DNA from 4 places in the Marinobacterium marisflavi genome. Region 3 is predicted to be linked to each of the others. Evidence: predicted binding sites of a transcription regulator. Region 3 holds the regulator's gene; each other region holds the start of a gene.
What was found. The regulator LexA, encoded in region 3, represses DNA repair genes until DNA is damaged. The targets are predictions, from matches to a motif close to TACTGTNTANNTANACAGTA.
Positions count from the first base shown of each region.

Region 1: imuA (translesion DNA synthesis-associated protein ImuA) is a predicted target of LexA. The motif match lies at 2,965-2,984, and genes of this name have one in related genera.
Region 2: uvrD (DNA helicase II) is a predicted target of LexA. The motif match lies at 2,124-2,143, and genes of this name have one in related genera.
Region 4: recN (DNA repair protein RecN) is a predicted target of LexA. The motif match lies at 2,803-2,822, and genes of this name have one in related genera.

Region 1 is NZ_OZ457898.1:759,941-764,840, forward strand. Features, by position in the region: gene AC1WNR_RS03710 (HD domain-containing phosphohydrolase) at 1-2,808, opposite strand, end outside; gene imuA (translesion DNA synthesis-associated protein ImuA) at 3,090-3,719, shown strand; gene AC1WNR_RS03720 (Y-family DNA polymerase) at 3,719-4,900, shown strand, end outside.
Region 2 is NZ_OZ457898.1:60,394-65,293, forward strand. Features, by position in the region: gene uvrD (DNA helicase II) at 1-2,103, opposite strand, end outside; gene AC1WNR_RS00305 (GAK system CofD-like protein) at 2,212-3,363, shown strand; gene AC1WNR_RS00310 (homoserine kinase) at 3,379-4,416, opposite strand; gene polA (DNA polymerase I) at 4,475-4,900, shown strand, end outside.
Region 3 is NZ_OZ457898.1:1,720,635-1,725,534, forward strand. Features, by position in the region: gene dinG (ATP-dependent DNA helicase DinG) at 1-1,417, opposite strand, end outside; gene lexA (transcriptional repressor LexA) at 1,542-2,150, shown strand; gene AC1WNR_RS08505 (SulA-like leucine-rich domain-containing protein) at 2,162-2,563, shown strand; gene AC1WNR_RS08510 (response regulator) at 2,648-2,926, opposite strand; gene AC1WNR_RS08515 (DUF6586 family protein) at 3,096-3,608, opposite strand; gene topA (type I DNA topoisomerase) at 3,611-4,900, opposite strand, start outside.
Region 4 is NZ_OZ457898.1:2,933,200-2,938,099, forward strand. Features, by position in the region: gene dnaJ (molecular chaperone DnaJ) at 1-3, opposite strand, end outside; gene dnaK (molecular chaperone DnaK) at 107-2,029, opposite strand; gene grpE (nucleotide exchange factor GrpE) at 2,133-2,717, opposite strand; gene recN (DNA repair protein RecN) at 2,875-4,551, shown strand; gene fur (ferric iron uptake transcriptional regulator) at 4,568-4,900, opposite strand, start outside.

The DNA.
Region 1 (4,900 bases), 960 kb from region 3:
GACGTCGTCGCGCTGCTCATGGTCCAGGAAACTCTTGGCATAGCTCAGGTAAACCTCCTCCTCCACGAAGAGTTTGAAGATATGTGGATCTATGTGTCCTTCGGCTGCCATATTGGCCAGAATAACGAGCGACTGTGATAGTTTCTTTGCCGGTTTATAGGGCCGGTCAGAGGCTGTAAGTGCCTCAAAGACGTCGGCAATCGCCATGATGCGCTCTGGAATACTCAACTCACTTGCCGTGAGCTTGCGTGGATAACCTCTGCCATCCATACGCTCGTGATGGTTGCCAGCAATTGCAGGTACATCACGCATGTTGCGGGGTAGCGGCAGGGACTCGAGCATTACAATGCTCTGTACAACGTGCTCGTTGACCTTGAAGCGCTCTTCAGCTGTAAGTGTCCCGCGTTGCACGCTGAGGTTATAGAGTTCACCTAGATTACGCGCATGGGTGGGTAACTGCATATCAAAACCCCAGCGGTTATTGGGGTCGTCCTTCTGTACCGGTGGAAGTTTTTTGCCCCACTCAATCAGGTGATCTTCGCGGTCCTCGAGTAAATGCTCCGTCGCCGGCAGAGTATCGAATTTGGTCCCCGCTTTTTGGAGGCGATCGGCCTCTGCGTAGCTCAACCCAATTCGGCGGTCGAAATGACGGGTCCAGGTCTGTTTAGCGATCAGGTGTAGTTGTTCGATCTCTTCGGCTTTTAGCGGTACATCTCCGATATTTGCTCGCGCGACCAGATCGAACTCCTGACGTAAACGCGCCTGTGTGGCTTTGAGTTCGTTACGGAGCGCCATTTCATTACCCTTATTGACCAGACCAGAGAGATAGTGAATCTCTGCATCACGCCAGAGCACCTCAAACCGAGTGCGTATTTCATGGATACGGTTGTACAGAGTCTCAAGCTTGACGGCTTTATCCACCACATACTCGGGGCTAGTGATTTTACCGCAGTCATGAAGCCAGGCCGCGACCGAGAGCGAGTAGCGCTCCTGCTCGGTTAGTTTGAACGACTTAAACTCCGGTGCATTCGAGTGCTCTACAGCATTAGTCAGCAGTTTGGCCAGTTCAGGAACGCGTGCGCAGTGGCCGTGTGTGTATGGGGATTTCGCATCAATGGCATCGGCCAGCAGTTTAATGATCGCTTCGGTCAATTGTTTCTGTTCAGCGATTAGAGATCGTGTTGCAATCGCGGTGGCGGCGAGTCCGGATAGCTCGTGTACAAACGCACGGTAATCGGAATTCTGGCGCAGGGAGCTGTCGTACAGCTCGATTTCAACAAGGCCGAGGGTTTCATGATCCCGATCAAACAGTGGGATGACCAGATACTGATGCTCACTTTTTGGCAGCTCCAGTTTCAGCCGCTCGACCTGTGCCTTACTGTCATTCGGCACATTGGTTATGACCTCGGGTGTGCCATGGCTCTGGCCGTAATGACTCGTGCGGGTCAGAGTACGTTGGTCGATATCGTACAGGTAGATAAGACTGCGGCGTCCACCGACGGTTTCAGCAAGTAGGTGGTTGACCTTGTGCAGCATCCTATCCGTGTTTTGCTCGGCCGCCAGTGTATGTGCGATCTGACGAAAACGGGTGATTGTAGCGGTCATACTCTCAAGTTGATTGCAGAGTTCATTGACCTCTTTCACATTGGAATCCACCTCTGGCGGCTGGCTAAAGTCAAACGCAGCCAGGCGCGCTACCTGGTCTCCCAACTGCTGCAACGGTCGTGCAATGCGCCGCCCAATCCACCAGCCTCCGCTGAGCATCAACCCTGTTAATACTAAGGCGATAAGCAGGGTGTTACGCTGCAGAGAAATAACATCACCAATCAGGTTTTTCGCCGGTATGCTAACCAGAAGATCGATCTGAATGTTCCACTGCTCGAATATGCTCATCCGATAGCCAAGGTAATCATTGCCGGCGCTATGCCCCTCCACCAGAGTTTCTAGCGGGATGTCGGTAAACTGATTGATCGAAAATTCGGGATGGTCCGAGAGGCGGGTAAGTTGTAAATCCGCCTGATCTGTCGCGACGGGCTCTACATCCGGAGATGCGATAACGCGCAAGTCTCGAGTGATCAATGCAAGTTCCACACCCTCCCCAAGGGACTGATTTGCCAAGTATTTTGAGAGGTCGTTGAGTGCGAAATCGATACCGATAACTGCACCTGTCGGCGAGCCACGGCTCAGTGTTACGCCCGCTTCTCGGGTTGTGAAAAAAACATAGGGGTCAGACACCTGCATCTGATCTGACTTGAGTGCGATATCAAACCAGGGACGTACTCGGGGGTCGTAGGTTACAGCTGGGTCGATGCGCCGTCCGATCTGTTGTAACTGCGCATTATAGAAACGCCACTCTTCAAGCCCGTCCTGTTCAATAAATTCACCCACAAAGCGTGTGCCTACGGGTGCTTTGAGTAGCGCGCGTACGCGCTCGGTGCGCACGGGCCGCACCAGAATAAAGTCACCATCGTCAAAGCCGACATAGATGGCATCAGTGACGGGATCATTACGCAACATATCCGCGAGCTGGGGTAGGCTGCGCAGACGCTGTTCAGTAGTTTCGCTATACATCAATTGATCCCAGCGCATCAATTCCAGTGTGCGCTGTGCCGGCAGGAAGGTTTTCTGTAGCAGTCCGTTTAGCTCATCAGCAGCTAGCTGTACGCGATCAAGCGTCGCGTCTTTAAGCAGTTCACGGTTGTAACTGTAGCTGATTGCCATGATCACACTGGCGACAAGCACGATAGCGATGACGATTGCGCCGCTAATCATCGATTGGAGTGAGTAACTGCGGTTATTCCAAGACATCGGTGTATTTCCTTACCTTTATACACTTAGTTTAGCAGCGAATTTTCTAGGCTCCTGATTCTAAAAAGAATTTATTCCTGGGGTAGTAACTTAGAACAATATCGACTCTATCAATGCCATTTTCGTACTTGAAATAGTCCAGGTACTGGATAAGAATACTGTATAAATAAACAGTATATTTGGTTTTTCATAGCAGCTTTCATATCTGCCATAAGGGTCGCCTCGAGGGCCGCTTTTATGGCGGTTCCTATAGCTGCTCCTATAAAAAGGAGGAAGTGCAGATGTTGGCCGAGCTTATTCAGCAAGGGCAGGTTTGGCGTGCACAGGACGCCCCTGCACGCCCGGCGCAGCCACTGCTGCCTACAGGGTATCCTGAGTTAGACCAGTGTTTGGCCGGAGGCTGGATGCCAGGTCAGTTGATTGAACTCTTGGTTGATCAGCCGAGCAGTGGCGAGTTGCGCCTATTGCTGCCGCTGCTCTCCAAAGTGAGTCAGCAGCCGGGCCTCATTATGTGGATAGATCCACCCATGCACCCCTATCCGCTGGCATTAGCCCAAGCGGGTATTCGCTTGAAGGATCATCGCGTTATTCGGACTCAATCTCTGGATGAGCGTCTTTGGGTGATGGAACAGGCGCTGAAAAGTGGTTGTGCACCGGTTGTGATGGGATGGTTGGATAAAGTCCCCGCAACAGCGTTACGACGTCTGCAGTTGGCGGTGCATCAAGGCGAGGGGCTGGCGTTTATTGTGCGTTCTAGTGCAATGGCGGCTCAACCATCGCCGGCAACCTTTAGACTGCACCTCAAAGCTCAGACTGACGGTGTTAAGGTCGATCTGTTAAAACGTCGCCAAGCTTGGGCGACTGAAGGGCCAGTTCTACCACTCATACAAAAAGATCTGCGAGCGAGTTGATGCGCTGGTTGGTGGTCTACTTCCCTTTGCTGGCGCTGGAGTGGGAGCAGGAGAACGCGACTCCGCGCGCCCTGCTCGATGGCGCTGCACGGCGCATTGTATTGGCTAACCCTGAGGCAGAAGCCGTAGGCGTAGTGCCGGGCCTTGCTCTAGCTACAGCGCTGTCACTCGCCCCAGATTTGGAAACTGCCAGCTATGATGATGAACGACTGAAGCGTGCCAGTCAGACTTTAGCGCTGGAGTTAGGACGCTGGTCGGGTCGTATTAGCTGTATCGACTCGCTAACGATTCTAGCTGAGGTCGCTTCGATGCAGCGCTACTTCAATGGCATCGAAGCTTTGGTTAGCGATCTGAAACAGGCGTTGCAGACACAGCAACTGAGCTTTGTTCTGGGACTAGCCAATACTCCACGCGCAGCATTGGCACTGGCGCGTGCCAAAGTACAGTTAACCTATGATGAGTCCGCCATAGCGCAGCAGATAAGCCAACTGCCTCTACGTCTTCTGGGATTGCCCGCCAAAGATCTGGATGCACTGCGTGGACTTGGCATAGAGCGTGTAGAGCAACTGGAGCGTCTGCCGCGCCAAGAGCTTGGCAGCCGCTTTCATCCAGATCTTCTCAAACGTATTGATCAGTTACGAGGTAAACAGGAGTGGTTACCGCCTGCGTTTGAACCCCCCGAAATTTTTGAGCAGCATGCCGATTTACAGGCCGAGATCAGTTACGCTCAAGGCCTGCTGTTTCCTCTGCAACGCATTTTGGGGCGCTTAGAGGGCTATCTTAATCTGCGTCAACAGCATGCGCTGGTCATGAGTATTGTGCTCTTTCATCGCGATAAAACCGAGTCACACCTGCGCCTTGGGCATGCGGGTGGCTGTTACAGAGCGCAGGAGTGGCTGGCACTATTGCGTCTGAAGCTAGAGCGCTACCGCCTGACTCAACCGGTACTGGAACTCTCCGTTCGAGTAGAGCAGTTTCGCGACTGGGATGAGCCCGCGCGTGATCTGTTTGAACCAACACAGGCCGGTCAGGAGACGCCGGAGCAACTCCTCAGTCGTATCCAGATCCGCTTGGGTTCTCGCGCCATTGATGAATTGGCGATCAGTCATACCCATCTGCCGGGTGGCGTTGCCAGCCTGCTTGAGCCAACCAAAGATCAGCGCCTGCCGTATGCCCAGCGT
Region 2 (4,900 bases), 1.7 Mb from region 3:
TTCAAAGTTGATCACCATCCCTTCACCAAACTTCGGATGGAGCACGCGTTGGCCCAAGCTTAGTTGCGTATCGGGCACATCGTTACCGCTGCGGTAGTCGCCAAAACCAGAGGGCGCGGGTTCCGACAGCGGGCGGCGAACTGAAGCGTTTAGCCGCACCTCTTCAACTAATTCGATAGGAATCTCATTGATAAAGCGTGACGGGCGGTTGTAGTTAGTCTGGCCATGCAACTGGCGGCATTCAGCGTATGTGATGAAGAGCTTCTGCATCGCGCGCGTCAGACCGACATAACAGAGACGGCGCTCCTCTTCGAGGCGGCCGGGCTCTTCAGCGGACATGCTGTGTGGGAAGAGCCCCTCTTCCATGCCAGCCAAAAATACTAGGGGGAACTCCAAACCTTTTGCGGAGTGTAGCGTCATCAACTGTACCGAATCGGTGTACTGGTCCGCCTGTGCATCACCAGCATCCAGAGCGGCTTGGTCCAGGAAAGCCGAGAGCACATTGGTCTGCTCTTCGCCCTCCATATTCTCCCAGTTCTGCTCGAATTGGCGAGCGGCCGTAACCAACTCCTCCAAGTTCTCAATACGGGACTGGGCTTTTTCACCCTTCTCTTTTTCGTGGTGGGCGATCAGGCCTGAGTAGCGAATAACATGCTCAGTCTGCTCGTGCAGCTGTGCATGCTCGGTGTCCTCTCCTAACTGATTGATTAGGTCGAGGAAGGCCTGCAGCGCGTTGCTGGCGCGGCCCGGCAGTTTTTGATGCTCAACCAGCTCGTTGGCAGCGCGCCACATAGAGACCGACTCGTTGCGCGCATAGTCGCGGATAGACTCGAGTGTGCGCGTACCAATACCGCGCGTCGGCACATTGATAACACGCTCCATCGCAGTGTCGTCATCGCGACTTGAGATTAATCGCAGATAAGCAAGGGCGTTCTTGATCTCGAGGCGATCATAGAAGCGCTGACCACCATAAATTCGGTAGGGTATGCCGGCACGTATCAGCATCTCTTCAAGGACGCGCGACTGGGCGTTGGAGCGGTAGAGAATGGCGCTCTCATCCCGGCGGTTGCCCTCATCAACCCACTTGCTTATTTGATCTACGATAAAGCGCGCTTCATCTTGCTCGTTAAACGCTGAGTAGAGGCTCAGGGGCTCGCCTTCGTTGCCCTGTGTCCAGAGCTCTTTACCCAAGCGCCCTTGGTTGTTCCGGATCACGGCGTTGGCAGCGTCCAGAATTGTGCCAGTCGAGCGGTAGTTTTGCTCCAGACGGATAGTTCTTAGCCCTGGGAAATGTGTTGGTAGGTTCTGAATATTCTCAATTCGAGCTCCGCGCCAGCCATAAATCGACTGATCATCATCGCCGACGGCCATCAGCTTCTCTTCGCCCTGACAGAGCAGACGTAGCCAAGCGTACTGTATCGAGTTGGTATCCTGAAATTCGTCTACCAGCACATAACGGAAGCGCTCACGATAATGCTGCAGCAAATTAGGTGAACGATCGCGCAGCAGCTCAAGACAACGCAGCAGTAGCTCGCCGAAGTCGATCATACCGCCGCGGTCACAGGCCTGCTCATAGGCCTCGTAGACCTTAATCAACGTATCCTGAACGAGGTCGCCAGTCCGTTGGAGATGTTTAGCGCGCAGCCCCTCATCCTTCTGCGCATTGATGTACCACTGCATCTGTTTTGGTGGCCAGCGCTGCTCATCCAGAGCCATCTCTTTAGCGATGCGCTTGATCAGGCGCAGTTGATCATCGCTATCCATAATCTGGAAGTTTTCACGCAGCCCTGCATCTTGCCAGTGCGCGCGCAGCAGTCGATGTGCCAAGCCGTGGAAGGTGCCCACCCACATTCCATGCACATTGACGTTTAGCAGTGACTCTATGCGGCCTCGCATTTCACGCGCCGCTTTGTTTGTAAACGTTACTGCCAAAATAGAGTAGGGAGAGAGCCCTTCAGCCTCGATTAGCCAAGCGATGCGGTGCACGAGGACGCGAGTTTTACCGGAGCCCGCGCCTGCTAAGACAAGCAGGTTGGAGATATCTGCTGATACTGCGTCACGCTGGGCATCGTTTAGATCATCAATGATGTGGGTTACATCCATGGGGCTGTGCGTCCAAGCTTAACTGTGTGGGCGTACAGTATACGCATTTACAGGAACTAATGACTAGGATTAGAGTCTACTGAAAGGACGTACACCCAAGGATGATTTGTGGAAAAAGAAGAGCCGAGAGCGAACAGCGGAGCGCAGCTTACTAGCGCCCCCGAGGTCGGACCTCGTCTGCTCTTTTTTAGTGGTGGTACCGCCCTGAATAGTCTGGCTGCAGAACTCAAGCGGCACACCCACAACTCAATTCACCTTGTTACCCCTTTTGATTCGGGCGGCAGTTCAGCCGCATTGCGCGCGGCGTTCAATATGCCTGCTGTCGGGGATCTTCGCTCTAGGATGATGGCACTGGCCGACGATACCTGCGCCGGACACCCTGAACTCTACCGGTTGATGACCTATCGGCTACCCACGGAGCTTGGGCAGCAGCAACTGCGCCTGCGCCTCGAGCAGATTAGCCAAGCCACTGACCCTCTCTCGAGCTCGTTACAGCAGCCGTTGCAGGGGCTGATCTGTCATTACCTCGAGAGCTTCCTCCAAGAAGCGCCTGAGGAGTTCGATTATCGCGGCGCTAGTCTCGGCAACCTGGTGCTTACAGGTGGCTATTTGCAGGATGGGCGCAGCCTGACGCCGATCACCCTGCTTCTTGCTGAGTTGCTTGAGATGCGGGGTATTGTCTGCCCCATTACGCAACAGGTTGGCCAACTTCGCGTAACGACCGAGTCTGGCCGCACTCTCGTTGGCCAGCATCTGATGACGGGTAAAGAGACTCCACCCCTGGGTGAGCGCATCACAGAGGTAGCATTGGAGCATCCGCCGGGCCAGATAGTCTTACTGAGACCTGCCGAGCGTGACCTGATTCAATCTGCCGATCTACTGGTTTTTCCACCCGGCAGCTTCTTCTCGAGCCTGATTGCCAACATACTGCCGGAGGGTGTCGCTGGTGCGATTGCTAGTAGCCGCGCTCCTAAGGTCTTTGTACCTAACTTGGGGCTGGACCCAGAGCTGTACGGCATGACTTTACGCGATCAAATCGAGGTGTTGCAGCGCCAGTTGGGTGCAATTACAGAGCCTCAAAGGGCGTCGAAGATTGACCTCTTGCTGACGGACTCGAATCTACACCCTGAAGTGGATAGCCAACTTATTTGCTGGCTAAAAGAGCAGGGTATTGAGCTACTTGATATGGATCTGGCAGGTGCCAGCACTGATCGATATGACGAGCAGAAGCTGTGCCGGGCTCTGCTTGCACTCGCCTAATCTAAAACAGCTGTATTAGGGTAGAAGCGAGGGGGTCTGAATACGGTGAAGTAGGATCTCTTTGTACTCATTCGGGTCGAGTAGCGTCTTGCCGGAGCCCTTACCCTGTTGAGCTTCCACCCAAGGTTCCAGGCGCGACAGCCAGAAACGCATCGCGGCAGTGCGCGTGAGTAACGCCCAGGCCTCCCGTTCGGCTGCAGTAAATGCGCGCACCGATGCATAGCCCTCTAACAGCGCTTGCTCCTTCGCAGGGTCGATCTGTAGATCCGCATTGATACACCAGTCATTAGCAACGATCGCGAGGTCGAACAGCAGATAGGCGGTGGCGGCGTTGTAAATATCCAGCACGGCAGTGAGCTGATTATTATCAAACAGCGCATTATCGTGGAACAGATCGCCGTGAATAATGCCCATCGGTAGGTCGGCCGTCTCGCGCAGCTGATCAAAAGCGTCCACTTCGCTCTTCAACAGTGCTGCATCGTCAGCTGGGATCTGACTCGCCAGGCGGCTCGACTCTCGACGCCACCAAAACACACCGCGGTGAGCTTGGCGTTTCATATAGAATTCGCTGCCAGCTTGGTGGTAGCGCGCCAGCATAGCCCCGATCTGAGCACAGTGATCAGGCGTCAGAGCATTGCGTTTGATATGGTCGCCGCTGTAGCAGGGCTGCAGAATTGCGGGTTTGCCACACAGCTGTTTCAGGCCGATGCCATTGCGGTCTGCGATTGCATAGGAGACGGGCACATCGCGATCCGCCAACCAGGTCCCCAGTTCAACAAAGAACGGAACTTCGTCGGGTGATATCTCTTCAAACAGAGTGAGCACATAGCGGGTCGTTTTGCTCGCCAGCTCGATATCAACGAAGTAGTTGGTGTTCTCAATACCACCAGAGATGCCATGTAGCGCTGTTGCCTGGCCGAGTTCGAAGTCTGCCAAAAGGTCGTTGACCTGTTGCAGGCTCACTACTGTGTAAACCGCCATACTATCCTTAAACCGATCGGTTGGCCCGGCGCGCTCAGAGCGCTGAATCAGCACTTGGCGGTAGTCGGCCACTCCCTATTTGTCTATGATGTTGCGTCAAATCTTAGCTCACTACAACAAGTATCTTCATATGACCGATAGCACTAGCGCACCGATTGTCCTCGTTGATGGATCCTCCTACCTCTATCGAGCCTTTTTTGCCTCGCAGCAGGCGGATATGCGTACCAAGGATGGCCGACCCACGGGCGCTATCCGCCTAGTAACTTCGATGATGCGTAGTCTATTGAAGGCCTACCCAGAGTCACCGATTGCAGTGATCTTTGATGCTAAGGGTAAAACCTTCCGTGATGAGATATTTCCGGAGTACAAAGCGCAGCGCCCGCCGATGCCGGATGATCTGCGCTCGCAGGTAGAGCCGATCCATAAAATTATCGCTGCCATGGGCATCCCGCTTTTTGTTGAAGAGGGTGTAGAGGCAGATGATGTGATCGGTACGCTCGCGCGTCAGGCCGAGAAAGCAGACCGCTCGGTAATCATCTCGACCGGTGATAAGGAT
Region 3 (4,900 bases):
TTAGCACAGCGCCGTAACACTGATCCCAGAGTAACTGATGAAGGTGTTCACGGGCTGAAACCGGGGCGCTGTGCATTTCGGTATCCACACCCATTTCGTTCTCATATTTCACCAGCCAGCGCGCTGTGGGTGGCGCACCCGCCTCGTCCTGAGTCGCAAAGCTGCGCGCTAGCCAACTCATACGCTGCAGCCGCGCCCAGTTTGAACCCAAAACAGGCGCCCAGCGTTCTGCAAATCCGCGATCCAGTTCGGAACCCTCGGCCTCAAGCGCCTCTTTCACCTTGGCCAACAAGGTCTCCATCAGACCGTCTAAACGAGTCAAGGCGACACTGAGGTTTCGAGAAAGATCACGCAATGCCTCCGGCACCTCACCACGGTTATAGCGCCTGCGCCTGTCACCGTCATTCAGCAGTAACAGCTCCTCATCAAGACGCAGATCAAGCGCGCCAAGGGCATGGAGCACCTCCTGTACCGGACGCTGCATTCGCTCCACCGAATCTTTTATAATCAATGCATTATCAGACTCATCTAGAAGTTGCTTAAATAGTTTATCATATCCCTTCAGCTGCTTTTCGCTCGCTTTAGTACGCATTGACAGCGCAAAGTGTCCGGTCGCCTTCTCACCCAAATGATGCGCCTCATCAAACAGATAGATAGCATCCGAGGGCTCGGGAAGAATCGCACCTCCGCCGAGTGAAAGATCAGCCAACACCAGGTCATGATTGACCACGATCAGGTCAGCTTGTTCCAGCTCTGCCCGCGAGCGGAAAAACGGACAGGCGCTAAAGTTGGCACAACGTCTATTGGTGCATTGATGATGATCTGCAGTCAGTGGATACCAAACCGCCTCGTCGAGTTCGACGCTGAGCTCATCCCGATCACCGCTCCAACGACCCGATGCGTATTCGTCCATCAGACTCTTATAGAGTTTAAGATCCTCCGGCCCTAACCGCAGCGCCATCTCATCTTCGTAGAGCGCCATCTGATTGAGGCCATCCTGCTGCTCTAGCGAGGATTCGAGCTTGTTCAAACAGAGGTAACGCCGACGTCCCTTAGCAATCTGGAACCGGAAACTGAGATCTGTTTTCTCTAGAAGTTCCGGTAGATCTTTGTGTATCAGTTGCTCCTGCAGCGCTACGGTGGCGGTGGAGACAATCAAGGTTTTGTCTCGCGCCTGAGCAATTGGCAGCGCTGCGAGCAGATAAGCGATAGTTTTGCCGGTCCCGGTGCCCGCTTCCACGGCGACCACGTGCTTCTCACCCAAACGTGTGCCACTGCCATCCTGCATTACGCCGCCAATCTGGCGAGCAATCGCTGCAATCATCTCTTTCTGCGCGAAACGTGCGCGAAGCCCTTTAGTATCGAGAAACTGGCTGTAGGCGCCTTGAATAGTGGCTTTAAGTTCTTTATCGAGCACCGATATCCCCTTCTAGGTGTGGGCGCATCATACAAAATACTGGATAAATTTACATCAAACACTTGACGCTGGATAAACTACTGTATAAAACTACAGATAGTGTATAAACACCCAGGGGATTCCCATGAAACTGACAAACCGCCAACAGGAAGTACTCGACATCGTTCGTCGCCATATTCACGACACTGGCTACCCGCCTACGCGTGTCGACATTGCGAACGAGCTTGGCTTCAAATCAGCCAATGCTGCCGAAGAGCACCTCAAGGCTCTCGCTCGTAAAGGTGCGATCGAGATGATTCCGGGTACCTCACGCGGTATCCGCCTCGTCGGTGAAGATAACGAAGAGGAAGGTTTGCCAATTATCGGCCAGGTCGCTGCCGGTGAACCGATACTGGCCCAGCAGCACGTCGATGACTACTGCACCATCGGCTCCGATTTCTTCCGCCCCCGGGCCGACTATCTGTTGCGTGTGCGCGGCATGAGCATGAAGAACATCGGCATTATGGATGGCGATCTATTGGCCGTGCATCAGACGCGCGATGCACGAGAGGGTCAGGTTGTCGTTGCCCGCGTCGGTGAAGATGTCACCGTTAAGCGCTTCTCACGCCAAGGGCACATGGTCTACCTAATCGCTGAGAACGAAGAGTTCGACCCCATCGAAGTCGATCTTCGCGAACAAGAACTAACAATTGAAGGTCTCGGTGTTGGCATCATCCGCCAACAGGAACTCTGAGGATAAAAACAATGAACGCAATGGTCTCTCTGCCGCTTCAGGATTTCGCAAAGCCACTTCAGCTGACTGAAATTGTTCAGCACTCGGCACAGGCTGATAGCGACGCGCTGCTGCTACCAATGCTGGCAGGCCTAAGTCAGCGTGAGAGCTGGTTGGTGTTGCTGGAACCGCCCAAATCGCTTGATAAACAGCGCCTGCAAGCTGCAGGGGTGGACCTAAAGCGCGTATGGATTTTGCGTCGTGATGAGCGCCACGGTATTGATCTACTGGCTCAGCGCGCACTGCAGGCTGGCACCTGCCACACGTTGATCTGCTGGCACCAGCGCGAGTCCGACGATGCGTTGGTTGAGCAGTTAAAGAGTACCGAAGTCGATTCAGAAACCCAGTGTTTGCTTATTCGCAAGCTACACTAAGCCTCCCCCGTTTGTAGCAACCCCCTACAAACAACCCCAGGGCCACGCAAGTGGCCCACTTTTTTCGCAGGAAACATCTAATACTTACTCGATAGCGAGTTCATGAAGCGTTTTCTGTAATACTGACGCGGTAATCGGCTTTGCAATCACGGCATTTACGCCGGCTGCTTTCAACTTATCAGACTCAGTGCCCATAACTGCAGCCGTTACGGCGATGATCGGGAACTCCGGAGCAATTTCGCGCACGGTCTGAGTCAGCGCCACACCATTCATACGCGGCATCATCATATCAGTCAGCAACAGGTCAAAATGACCTTTCTTGAACACCGCCAAGGCTTCGGCCCCATCCTGACAACAGGTCACCTTTGCACCCCGTTTGCTTTAACTCTGTCCTGCTTTTCGACGGTCAACCTCATTGTCGACTTAACCAAAGTTAGCAGGAATCATGTCAGCATGTTATTGGAAAATTTCCTAGTTGAGGAAAAGATAGGTGGTCTTTTAGTAGAACTCTGGCAAAAGAAAAGTTACGCCTTTACCACTCCTGCATAGCGGCACGTTGGCGTGAAATCAGGGAGTAGAGCTCAGAGTAGAGGGTTGAGAGCGGCAGCTCTGGTGCATTTGAGCGTCCCGGTTCAATCTGCACCAGGCTAATTTCGGAGGTGGATTGCGTGTGCGACAACTTGGCTGGCGTCGCGCCCCAACACTGGGCATAACGCTGCTCCAGCTGATTAAGCCAGGAGTCGGGTGTCTCAGCAAGCACCTCAAACTCAGTCGCTTCAGCGGTGCTCTGCCCTTGGGTCTGCTGGGCGGCAATCAGGTCTTCCAGCGTCTCGATAGACTCGGTTGGCAGCGAGTATCGCTCGGCAATCTCGCGCCGATAGGCCTGCAGAGCCACAGCCAGATGAAAAGCGATTCCCGCTTCAAACGCGCCCACTTCAATCTCTTGACTCCAACCACCCGACTCAGCCGCCTGCTCTAGCTGTTTAAGCTGGATACGAGCGAAGCTGAGCGCGCGGTTTGTGCGGTTAGTGTACTGCTCGGCCAAGCTTACTTACTCTTCTTCTTGCTGTGCTCTATCTGCCAGCCTTTGTCGGTGTAGTAAGCCTTCCAGCCTGTCGCTTTGCCATCTTTCTCAGTTAGCAGATACTGCTCTTTAGTTTTGCGGCTGAAGCGAATCTGCGCTGGGTTCTTATCATCATCGTACTGTGGACCATCCAACAAGAAGTGGTACTTGGAGTCGATCTCAGCGCGGTGCGGAATCAGCTCAATCACCAGCGGTGCACGCGTTTCACGGTTACGCGGGAACTGACTTGCAGCGAGGAATAGCCCCGAAGCGCCATCACGCAGCACGTAGGTGTCATCCACCTTTTGACACTTCAGCTCTGGCATTGGAACCGGATCAATCTTTGGCGGCGCCACTTCGCCGTTGCGCAGCAATTTACGCGTGTTCTTACACTCACTGTTCATACAGCCAAAGAACTTACCAAAGCGGCCCGTCTTCAGCTGCATCTCGCTGCCACACTTATCACACTCAATCGTTGGGCCGTCGTAGCCTTTGATCTTGAAGCTGCCCTGCTCCACCTCGAATCCTGAGCAGTCCGGGTTGTTACCACATACGTGCAGCTTGCGATTGGCGTCAATCAGGTAAGAGTCCATGGCGTTGTCACAGATGCTGCAACGGTGTTTGTTACGCAGGATGCGCGACTCCTCTTCGTCGTCACCATCCACAGAGACCACTTCATCGCCTGGAATCAGGTTGATAGTGGTTTTACAGCGCTCTTTGGGCGGCAATGCGTATCCAGAACATCCGAGAAACACCCCGGTGCTGGCTGTGCGGATCATCATTTTGCGGCCACAATCGGGGCAGTCGATATCGGTCTCGGTAGGGTCATTGGCACGCATGCCACCCTCAGCCGACTGCGCCTGCTCAAGCTCATCTTCGAACTGCTCATAGAATTTGTTCAGCAACGCCTTCCACTCGATATCGCCTTCGGCCACATCATCAAGCTGCTCTTCCATACGCGCAGTGAAGCTAAAATCCATCAGATCAGGGAAAGATTCCGCCAAGCGGTCGGTAACAATGTCACCCATCTTCTTGGCGTAGAAGCGGCGGTTCTGTACTTCAACATAGCCGCGATCCTGAATGGTGGAGATGATCGCTGCGTAGGTAGACGGGCGGCCGATACCGCGCTTCTCCAGCTCTTTAACCAGGCTCGCTTCGGTGTAACGTGGCGCTGGTTTAGTGAAGTGCTGACTAGGGTCTAGCTGCTCGAGCTTGAGTGTTTCGCCCACAGCGACATCCGGCAGAATGACATCTTCGTCGCTCTTAGAGCGTGC
Region 4 (4,900 bases), 1.2 Mb from region 3:
CATAATCCGTAATCATCCGGTTTGGTTAAAACTTTATTGGCTCAGATATGACAACGCGGGAGCTCTCGCCCCCGCGCTGTAACATCGGTCAAAAGCCAGGGCTGAATTACTTCTTGTCGTCTTTGACTTCTTCGAACTCAGCGTCCACTACATCGTCGCCAGCGTCGCGTGGTGCCTCTTCTGCACCCGCTTCGCCGCCTTCAGCCGCAGCGGCATCAGCGTACATCTTCTGAGCAACACCTGAGATCGCCTCAGTCAATGCTTCAGTCTTCTGCTCAATCGCCTCTTTGTCGCTACCTTTCAGAGCTTCTTCCAGCTCAGTGATAGCAGTTTCGATCGCAGCTTTCTCTTCGTCAGACGCTTTGTCTTCCGCATCCTTCATAGTCTTGCGAGCGGTGTGAACCATCGCATCACCCTGGTTGCGCGCAGCGGTCAACTCTTCGAACTTCTTGTCCTCTTCAGCGTGCGCTTCAGCATCCTGAACCATCTGGTCGATCTCGTCATCGCTCAGACCAGAAGAGGCCTTGATCACGATAGACTGCTCTTTGCCAGTCGCCTTGTCTTTAGCCGATACGTTCAGAATGCCGTTCGCATCGATGTCGAAGGTTACTTCAACCTGTGGCACACCGCGTGGTGCTGGCGGGATGTCCGCAAGGTCAAAACGGCCCAGAGATTTGTTCTGTGCAGCCTGCTTACGCTCACCCTGTACCACGTGGATGGTTACCGCAGTCTGGTTGTCATCGGCTGTAGAGAAGACCTGAGACTTGCGTGTTGGGATCGTTGTGTTCTTGTCGATCAGCGGCGTTGCAACACCACCCATGGTTTCGATACCCAGAGTCAGTGGAGTAACGTCCAGCAGCAGTACGTCCTTAACGTCGCCGGACAGTACCGCACCCTGGATCGCTGCACCCATAGCTACAGCTTCGTCTGGGTTAACATCTTTACGTGGCTCTTTACCGAAGAACTCAGCAACCTTCGACTGCACCATTGGCATACGAGTCTGACCACCTACCAGGATAACGTCTTGGATTTCAGAAGCCGACAGACCAGCGTCCTGCAGTGCGATACGGCAAGGCTCGAGTGAGCGCTGAACCAGATCTTCCACCAGTGACTCTAGCTTAGAGCGGCTCAGTTTCACGTTAAGGTGCTTAGGACCTGCAGCATCAGCTGTGATGTACGGCAGGTTCACGTCAGTAGACTGTGAAGTCGACAGCTCAACTTTAGCTTTCTCACCCGCTTCCTTCAGACGCTGCAGCGCCAGCGGATCGTTGTGTAGATCGATACCAGACTCTTTCTTGAACTCATCAGCCAGGTAGTTGATAACTGCAAGGTCAAAGTCTTCACCGCCAAGGAAAGTGTCACCGTTGGTTGCCAATACTTCGAACTGGTGCTCACCGTCAACATCAGCAATCTCGATGATTGAGATATCGAAGGTACCACCACCGAGGTCGTACACAGCGATAGTACGGTCACCTGCACCTTTGTCCAGGCCGTAAGCCAGCGCCGCGGCTGTTGGCTCGTTGATAATACGCTTAACTTCAAGACCCGCGATCTTACCGGCATCTTTAGTTGCCTGACGCTGTGAATCGTTGAAGTACGCTGGTACCGTTATAACCGCTTCAGTGACAGTTTCACCGAGGAAGTCTTCAGCGGTCTTCTTCATCTTTTTCAGCACTTCAGCAGAGACCTGCGGCGGTGCCATCTTGTTGCCTTTTACCTCAACCCAAGCGTCACCGTTGTCCGCTTTGGCGATTTTGTAAGGCACCATTTTGATATCTTTCTGAACGACGTCATCTTCAAAACGACGACCGATCAGACGCTTGATCGCAAACAGTGTGTTGTCTGGGTTAGTAACCGCCTGACGCTTAGCAGACTGACCTACCAGAGTCTCACCGTCGTTAGTGTACGCGATGATGGATGGTGTGGTGCGATCGCCTTCAGCGTTCTCAATAACGCGAGTCTTTTCGCCGTCTAGTACTGCGACACAGGAGTTGGTGGTACCCAGGTCAATACCGATAATCTTACCCATGTTTATCTCCAATCTTTACTAAGTCTCTGGGTCTGCCAGAGCGATAAATTTTTAACCTTAAACCCTATATGGGTATGCAAATTCGAACTTCAAGTGGTGGCAATTAACCTTTTGCCACCATCACCATCGCTGGGCGAATCAGGCGACCATTCAATAGGTAACCTTTCTGCATAACCGCCACGACGGTATTAGGTTCAGCATCCCCCGCATCGACCATAGACATTGCCTGATGGTGCTCTGGATTAAATGCTTCACCCTGAGGGTTCAGAACTTCAACGTTGAACTTGGCAACACCGTCGATGAACATCTTGTGCGTCATCTCGACGCCTTCGCGCAATGTTTTAACCGCTTCGTCGTCACCCGTTGCGGCGTCAATCGCACGCTCTAGGCTATCAACTACCGGCAACAACTCATTGGTAAAACGTTCCAGCGCAAACTTGCGCGCCTTCTCAACTTCCTGCTCTGCGCGACGGCGCTGATTAAGGATCTCAGCCTGTGCACGTGGTTCTAGTTCAGCGAGCTGCTTCTGCAGTTCATTGATTGTTGCCTCAGCCTCTGCCAGCGCTACGGTCAACGACTCGACACTAGGCTCTTCAATCTCCACTGAATCAGCAGATTCTGCTTCAATTTCTGCACCAGCCTGCTCTTCGAGTTCTACCTCTGGGGCTTTTTGATCTTCATTGGACATGCCAAGTCTCTCCGAATTCGTTTCAAACTTGTCAGCTATTTGGGGTTTGGCGGCGATTGATTCAACCCTAGGAGACAATTTTTTTAACTGTATACTTGCACAGTAGTTCGCTTTGGATTAAAACTAGAACTACTGTACAAACCCACAGGTATTGATCATGTTAACGTTGCTAAGCATTCGCAATTACGCCATCGTATCCAGCCTCGACCTTGAACTTAAAAACGGTATGACCGTGGTCAGCGGTGAGACTGGGGCGGGCAAATCGATCATGCTCGATGCACTTGGACTGGCACTTGGCAAACGCGCAGAAAGTGATGCGGTTCGAGCGGGCGCAAAGCGAGCCGAGATCAGTGCAGTATTCGATATACGGCAACTAGCGGAAGCACAGCAGTGGCTCGCAGCCAATGAACTAGAAGCCGAAGATGAGAGTGAGTGCCTACTTCGCCGCACCCTAACAGAAGATGGACGCAGTCGCGCCTACATCAACGGTCACCCCTGCCCACTCGCGCGGGTACGTGAACTGGGTGAACTACTAGTTGATATCCATGGCCAGCATGAGCACCAGCGTCTTCTCAAGCGCGACTACCATCGTCAGTTATTGGATGCCTTCGCTCAGTGTGAGAACCAAGCTGCTGAAGTGCGCTCGCTCTATTCAACCTGGCAAAGCAAATCGCACGAGCTCAATCGTTTACAGTCGCTGAGTGAGGAGGCCAGTGCCCAATTACAGTTGCTGAGCTATCAAACCGACGAGATCAATCAGCTCAACCCTGAAGCGGGCGAACTTGGACTATTAGAGCAGGAGCAGAAAGAGCTGGCCAATGCCGGCGCGATTTTGCAGCGCGGACAGCAGGTGAGTCAGTTGCTTGGGGAGGGGGATAACGATCATGCAAGTTCTCTGCTCAACCATGCACTGCAGTTACTTGGACAGATGGAGGGCAACTCACCCGCGATTCGCCAAACGGAAGAGATGCTTAACTCAGCCCTGATTCAAGTAGAAGAGGCGCAGCGTGAGATGGAGCACTATCTACAAGGGATAGATCTGAACCCCGAGCGCCTTAACGAAGTCGAAGAGCGACTTTCAGCGCTCTACGATCTTGCTCGCAAACATCGCGTAGCACCCGAGCAGTTGCCTGAGCTTATGCAAGATCTCAACGATCAATTAGCTAAGTTAAGTCATGTCGATGAAGATCTCGAACATCTAGAGTCGGAAGTTGAGTCTGCAAGAGAAGCGCTGTTAGTTAGTGCTCGCAAACTAAGTAAGGCACGTGAGAAATCGGCCGTTTCGCTGAGTCGTGAAGTGAATAAGCAACTCGAGATGCTGGGCATGAACTCTGCTCGCTTTACCGCGCAGCTCAGCCCAATTGATGCCAAGCACGTCAGTGCACAGGGCCTTGAGGAGGTCGAGTTCCTCATAAGTACCAACTCGGGCCAGGGCGCCAAGCCTCTTGGGCGCATCGCTTCGGGCGGCGAGCTCTCACGAGTAAGTCTGGCCATTCAGGTGGTGACGGCTCAGGTCACCGAAACACCGACGCTGATATTTGATGAGGTCGATGTGGGTATAGGCGGAGGCATCGCTGAAGTTGTGGGTCGCCTGCTGCGCCAGTTAGGGCAGCGTGCACAGGTGCTCTGTGTCACCCACCAACCTCAGGTAGCCTCTCAGGGTAATCAGCATCTATTCGTCAGCAAAAACGCAGACAGCGGCAATACCGAGACGCGCATCGCACAACTTACTGATAATCAGCGTGTCAACGAAGTCGCTCGCATGCTAGGTGGTATTGAGATAACAGAGAAGACGCTGGAGCACGCTCAAGAGATGCTAACCAGCGCAGATTAACCGAGAGGCAATGGTTTTAAGCCTCGTCGCACCCATTAGCACAGTGCCCGTAGAGGTAGAGTGTACGGTCACTGATAACGATACCCATTTCGTCAGCAATCTCAGCAAGACGTGCGCTCAACTGCTCATCATTGAATTCACGCACACGGCCACACTTCACGCAAACGACATGGTCATGTTGCTCGTCGCGAGATAGTTCAAATACCGAATGCCCACCTTCAAAGTGGTGACGCATTACCAAACCTGCAGCCTCGAATTGAGTCAGTACTCGATACACGGTCGCTAAGCCGACATCTTCACCCTGCTCCATCAACAGCTTGTAGATGTCCTCAGCCGAAAAGTGATCGCC